2 regions of the Halopseudomonas salina genome follow, and region 2 is predicted to be linked to the other one. Evidence: riboswitches for the same ligand, from Rfam matches in the RefSeq annotation. Region 2 holds a riboswitch; the other holds the start of a gene.
What was found. A riboswitch is a leader RNA that binds a small molecule or an ion and turns the genes downstream of it on or off. The one in region 2 is predicted to bind thiamine pyrophosphate.

Region 1: another riboswitch for thiamine pyrophosphate. It lies ahead of IEV54_RS11085 (SLC5/6 family protein); the one in region 2 lies ahead of thiC (phosphomethylpyrimidine synthase ThiC).

Annotation. Positions count from the first base shown of each region.
Region 1 is NZ_BMFF01000004.1:226,695-230,082, reverse strand. Features, by position in the region: gene IEV54_RS11095 (flavin-containing monooxygenase) at 1-78, shown strand, start outside; gene IEV54_RS11090 (3-hydroxyacyl-CoA dehydrogenase) at 94-1,068, shown strand; TPP riboswitch at 1,137-1,263, shown strand; gene IEV54_RS11085 (SLC5/6 family protein) at 1,253-2,629, shown strand; gene IEV54_RS11080 (D-hexose-6-phosphate mutarotase) at 2,645-3,388, opposite strand, start outside.
Region 2 is NZ_BMFF01000003.1:524,703-528,090, reverse strand. Features, by position in the region: gene IEV54_RS09830 (TolC family outer membrane protein) at 3-1,511, opposite strand; TPP riboswitch at 1,645-1,745, shown strand; gene thiC (phosphomethylpyrimidine synthase ThiC) at 1,819-3,388, shown strand, end outside.

The DNA of each region.
Region 1 (3,388 bases), on a different contig from region 2:
AAGGAGTCGCTCGAGGACGGTATTTTGACCTTCGATCCGTCCGCCACTACCAAACAGGCGGCCGACCAGGCTGCTTGACCTCCGGAGATCCCTATGACACAAGCATTGAATAATCTGACTGTTCTAGGTGCAGGCGTATTGGGTGGCCAGATTGCCTGGCACAGTGCATTCAAGGGCAAGCAGGTCGTTGTATACGATCTGTTTGAAGAGTCCCTGCAGCGTTGCCAGCTTGCTCATCAGCAGTATGCCGCTATCTACCAGGCTGAACTGGGTGCGAGTCAGTCCATGATCAGTGAGACCCAGGCTCGTCTCAGCTACAGCTGCATTCTCGCCGATGTCGTTATCAACGCCGATCTTGTTATAGAAGCAGTACCGGAAATCCCGGAAGTAAAAACTGCGGTCTATCAGGAGATGGCAGCATTATTGCCGGCACACACCCTGGTAGCGACCAACTCATCAACATTGCTACCTGCCCAGTTTGCGAGCGCTACCGGTCGGCCGGAAAAATACTGCGCGCTGCATTTTGCCAACATGATCTGGAGCATGAACCTGGCAGAGGTGATGGCCCATGCCGGCACCGCCGAAGACACGCTACGGGCAGTAACCCGGTTTGCCATTGAAATTGGCATGGTGCCCATCCCGATTCAAAAAGAGCAGAACGGCTATGTACTCAATACCTGGCTGGTGCCTTTATTGAGCGCCACTCAGTCGCTAATCACCAATGGCGTATCCACCCCTGAATACATCGACCGGACCTATCTGATTGCCAATCGCGGATGTGCTGTGGGGCCTTGCGGCATCATGGATATTATCGGCATGAAAACCTGCTACGACGTGATGAATTATTGGGGTAACGAGAAACAGGATGCCCAATTGCTGGCCGATGCCGTCTATATCAAACAGCATTTTGTAGACAAGGGAAAACTGGGTCTGCAGACCGGGGAAGGCTATTATCGTTATCCGAATCCGGCTTATCAGGCTTCAGACTTTCTTGCAGTTCCGGATATGGATGCCTTGGAAGAACTGGTCGCCTTGGTTAAGCCGCAAAGCCTCGCTGCTGCGAGCTGAGCACGCCAAACTGTCGTCTGCTGCCACTTTCTGTGGCAGTATTGGCGCGCTTCATCTTAATCCCACATTTTAGTCGCCAGGGGAGCCTGTCCGTCATCCGCACAGGCTGAGAATCAGTGGGCTGTCTGCAGCCCGCCCAAACCCTGGAACCTGATCCGGATAATACCGGCGGAGGAAGTGCGACATGCCTTACCTGACCCTCGCCGTGCTGGGCGCGGCGCTTCTGTTATTCGTCTGGCTGGGCCTGCGTGCCCGACGCAGCCATGCTGAACTCGATGATTTCCTGACCGCTCGCAACAGCCAGGGCGCCCAGGCACTTGGGCTGTCGTTTCTGGCCTCGGGTATGGGCGGCTGGATTCTCTTTGCGCCGCCGGAAGTGGGGGCTCTGGTGGGGCCTGTGGCACTGGCTGGTTACGCTATTGGTGCTGCCCTGCCCTTTATTGTATTTGCATTCTGCGGACCGGCTATTCGCCGTTATCTACCGCAGGGCAGCAGCATCGGCGAGTTTGCCCAGGCGTGTTATGGCGCTTTGGTACGTCGCTGGGTGGCAATGATCTCGTTGCTCTACATGTTGTGCTTCCTGATTGCCGAACTCACTGCCATTGGCGCAATTACCGCCATGTTGTCCGATGTGAATCCCGCATTGGTCATTCTGGGAGTAGCTGTAGCCACGCTTATCTACACTGCCGGCGGTGGTTTGCGGGCGAGCTTGATGACGGACCGCTGGCAAGCTTGGCTATTATTGGCACTGCTTGTAGTCGTAGGTGCTGTTGCGTTGCAGCGTCTACCCGATATGGACTCATCCTCAATGCAGCTGCCAGGCATTCCGGTGGGCAGTGCCTTGGGCGTCGCGTTGACGCTGATCATCGCCGTCACGGCTGCAAATCTCTTTCATCAGGGCTACTGGCAACGGGTCTGGTCTGCCCGTGATGGTGCATCACTGGGTCGGGGCGCTCTTCTCGGCGGCCTAATAACGGTCATTGTAGTGGCGATTGTAGGTGGGCTGGGTATTGCTGCAGCAATGAGTGGCACCGATCTGGGTAGCCCTCCGATTCCATTTTTCGCATTGCTGATGGATGCGTCTGCGTGGTTGACCATACCCGCGCTGGTACTGGCACTTACCCTGGTTGCTTCTTCAGTGGATACCCTGCAGAACGCGATTGCCTCGCTGGCGGTTACGGAAAAGAAAGGGCTTTCGCTGACCAGTGCGCGCTGGATCACCGTTTTACTTATGGTTCCGGTAGTGCTCATCGCCTTGCAGGGAATCTCGGTGCTGCGACTGTTTCTGATCGCTGATCTGCTCTGCGCCACGGCGGTGGTACCGGTATTGATGGGGTTGTGGAAACGCATGGGAGCGGTAGCTGCCATAGCCGGTTGCCTGGCCGGGCTGTTGGGCGCCGTACTGCCAGGATGGGTTACGGGTGGGTCCTTTTCATCGGGCCTGCTGGCTGCCAGTTTTCCGGGTGCGATTCCGACACTGGCACCTTTTCTGGGCGCCCTGCTCGCGTCCAGTCTGGTCAGTATTGCGGTGGCACTGATCATGCCCGCCTCACGAAAGTGAGGCGGCAGGCGTCCCTCAAACGTGGTGACTGATTCTCGTACTCAGACTGTGGGTCTCACCAGGATCCAGAACACGCCTGTCGTGCCCTGCGTTAGCTGTTTCGATGCACAGCATCTCCCGGTAGCCGTCCTCTGGAAAATGACCAAGACGCCGAGACTTTTTCACCCAGGGGTTCCAGATGACTGTCGAGCCGCTTCCCGAACCTGCGACGGTGATGGTCTCGCCAGCGTCCTCAAGCTGCACGGCGCCAATGGCCCCATGGTAGATCCGGTCTACCTCCTGCGAGAAGCGAACCGGCCCCAGCTGTACTTCCTCTTTGCCGGTCAATTGATCCAGATAGCTGGCCTGGTCCAGACCCTTTATCTCGACCTGTGTGATATCTGAAACAGGCAGGTAGGCGTGTAAAGCCTGCCCGAGGATTTGTGCTTTGCTGCCCGTATTGGTTGAGGTCAGTGTCACCTGCAAGTCGCTTGCCAGTATGAACTGAACCCCCAGTTTCCAGTGTTCGTCGGGTATATGAATGGCCATTTCAGACTGCGGAAGCTCGAGATTTATCTGTACTGCTTCATCCGTGACCACGACTGATTCCAACTCCCAGAGCCCCGTGCGAGCAATGCCATGTGCAGGGCCGGAGCGCTCGTTGCCAAACCAGGGCCAACACAGGGGAACTCCCCCTCTCAGGGGCTTACCCGGTACCTCCGGCTCCTGCGGGCTTAACCAAAGCAGCGGTTTTTGCCCGGCTGGCAAGCAGCTGACCAA
Region 2 (3,388 bases):
AGTCAAAACGTGCTGCGCACCGGTTCGTTGGTGGCGTCTGCATCCATCTCGAACGGGCCGCCGCGCTCAACTGGCCCGTTGGGTTCTGCGGAGCCACTGCGTTCAACTGCAGGCCGTTGCATCGTCATGCTCTGAACCTCTTCCTCGTCAAATGGAGGAATGAAGTCTTCGTCAGGGTTGTATTGTGGGTCGAGCCACTGGGAGAGCTCCATGAGGTCTTCCGGACTCAGTGTGCCGGCGGCCTGCTTCAGTCGCAGCGTATCAATGATGTAGTTGTAGCGAGTGGTGTTGTAGTCGCGGACTGCTCGAAACAGGTTGCGCTCGGCTTCGAGAACGTCCACCACGTTGCGTGTGCCTACTTCGTACCCTGTCTGGGTCGCATCGCGGGCCGCCCGTGCAGAAATGATTGCCTGCCTGCGTGCTTCCACTTCCTCCACGCTGGAAGTGACCGTGCGGAACAGATTGCGCGTGCTCTCCACGACCTCACGCAACCTGGCTTCGCTCAGGCGCTCGCTCTGGCTCAGGCGATAGCCCGACTCGCGAACCTGAGAACTTCTACTTCCGCCTGTGAACAGCGGCAGGGTGACTTCGATACCGATGCTGGCCTGTTCCGTATCCCCATTTCTGTTTGTGGCGCCAAGGGGAACACCGCCAAGATCGGCCCCACCACTACTGTGGTTGTAGCGGGCGAAGGCATCAACGGTGGGCGCAAATGTCGCCTTGCTGCTACGCAGTGTGTCCTCGGCCGTGTTCACGGCCAGTCGACTGGCTTGCAGGCTGAGATTCTGACTGGCTGCGGTATCTACCCACTCCTGCAGGTTCGCCGGGAGTGGCGGCATGATCGGCATTTCGTGGCGTATGCCCGCCAGGCTGTCGTAGTCGCTCAGGGTCAAGCGTGTCAGCGCCTGGTAGCTGACCGTCAGATTGGTCTGTGCGGTCAACCGGGTAGCTCGGGCAGTGTCGTATCCAGCCAGCGCTTCGAGTACATCCGTGCGGGCGGACAGGCCGACTTCGAAACGTTCGCGTGCCTGGTCAAGCTGCCGTTCGAAGGCGTCTTCCTCGGCACGGGCGGTCGCCAGGTTGTCTGAGGCACGCAGCACATTGAAGTAGGCTTCGGCCACCTCGATGATCAGGTCCTGCTGAATGGCTGAAAACTCGACCATCGCCTGGGCAGTGACAGACTTGGCAGCTTGATAATTGAACCAGCGTTCGGCGCGGAACAAGGGTTGGGTCAGGTTGGCCTGGTAATAGTCAGTGTTGTAGGTGTCGTTGCCCTGACCTTCCACTTCAAGGCGCTCACGTGCAACGCCCGCACCCAGGCTGATATTGGGCAGCAGCAGGGCGCGTGCCTGGGGCAAGGCCTCTTGCCGCGCGAGCGTGTCCGCCTCGGCTGCGGCCAGATCGGCACTGTAAAGGAGGGCTTCCTGGTAAACGGTCATCAGGTCAGCCTGGGCGGCGGCCTGGCCTGAGAGTCCTGCCAGTACAATGGCAACGTAAAGAGGGCGCAGCATGCAGAGTTCCTTCGCATGGGAGAAATAATCAACCAAGGCTAAGGAGATGTCGGCTGGTGGTCAAGCAATGCTTGGGACCTGGTGCGGAACAAAGTGTTTCGCGCTCTCTCGTGTAGCTATGATAATCTGGTTGCTCATCTTGACGGGGTGCCTGCGGCTTTGCCGACGGCTGAGATAATACCCGTTGAACCTGATCCGGTTGATACCGGCGTAGGAATCGAGATGCGTGCCTGCCCGCAGACCTTCTAAGGTCCGTGCTGCCTGCCGTTTCGGTTCCCTGCGAGCCACAACGCAGCGGAGCACAATAATGAACATCAAGCATACCGACAGTGCCATTCCCACCTCCGGGGCCGATGGCGCCGCCTCACAGCCATTTCCCAAGTCGCGCAAGATCTACGTGACTGGTTCGCGCCCTGATATCCGGGTACCCATGCGTGAAATCAGTCTGGCCGACACTCCAACCGAGCTGGGCGGCGAGAAGAACGCGCCAGTCACGGTTTACGACACTTCCGGCCCCTATACCGATCCGGACGTCAGTATCGATTTGCGAGCGGGTCTGGCCGATGTGCGCAGTGCCTGGATCGAGGAGCGTGGTGATACCGAAATACTGCCCGGTCTCAGCTCCGATTTCGGCAGGCAACGCCTGGCCGATTCAGCCCTGGACAACATGCGCTTTGCCCACGTGCGCCATCCGCGCCGGGCCAAGGCTGGCTGCAACGTTTCGCAGATGCATTACGCGCGCCAGGGCATCATCACGCCGGAGATGGAATACATCGCTATCCGCGAGAACATGAAGCTGCAGGAGGCCCGCGAAGCTGGCCTGCTGTCCAATCAGCATCCCGGGCAGAGTTTTGGTGCGTCTATCCCGAAGGAGATCACCGCCGAATTCGTTCGTGAGGAAGTGGCCCGGGGTCGTGCGATCATTCCAGCCAATATCAATCACCCCGAGATTGAGCCGATGATTATCGGCCGCAATTTCCTGGTCAAGATCAACGGCAATATCGGTAACTCCGCATTGGGCTCTTCAATCGAAGAGGAAGTGGAGAAGATGACCTGGGGTATCCGTTGGGGCTCGGACACGGTGATGGATCTGTCCACCGGCAAGAATATCCATGAAACCCGTGAGTGGATCATCCGCAACTCACCCGTGCCAATAGGCACGGTGCCGATTTACCAGGCGCTGGAAAAGGTCAACGGCGTGGCCGAGGACCTGACCTGGGATATCTTCCGTGACACGCTGATCGAGCAGGCCGAGCAGGGTGTGGATTATTTCACCATCCATGCCGGTGTACTGCTGCGCTATGTACCGATGACCGCCAAAAGGGTTACCGGTATCGTCTCGCGGGGTGGGTCGATCATGGCCAAGTGGTGTCTTGCGCATCACAAGGAAAGCTTCCTCTACACGCATTTTGAGGACATCTGCGAAATCATGAAGGCCTACGATGTGTCTTTCTCCCTCGGCGACGGCCTGCGTCCTGGCTCTATTGCCGATGCCAACGACGAGGCGCAGTTTGGCGAGCTGGAGACGCTCGGCGAGTTGACGAAGATCGCCTGGAAGCATGATGTCCAGGTGATGATCGAAGGACCGGGGCATGTTCCGATGCAGTTGATCAAGGAGAATATGGACAAGCAGCTCGAATGCTGTGACGAAGCGCCTTTCTATACCCTGGGGCCGCTGACCACGGACATAGCTCCGGGCTACGACCACATCACTTCAGGCATTGGCGCTGCAATGATCGGCTGGTTCGGTTGCGCGATGCTCTGTTACGTGACGCCCAAGGAGCATCTGGGGTTGCCTAATCGGGACGACGTCAAGACCGGTATCATTACCTACAAGATCGCAGCGCATGCAGCAGACCTGGCCAAGGGGCACCCCG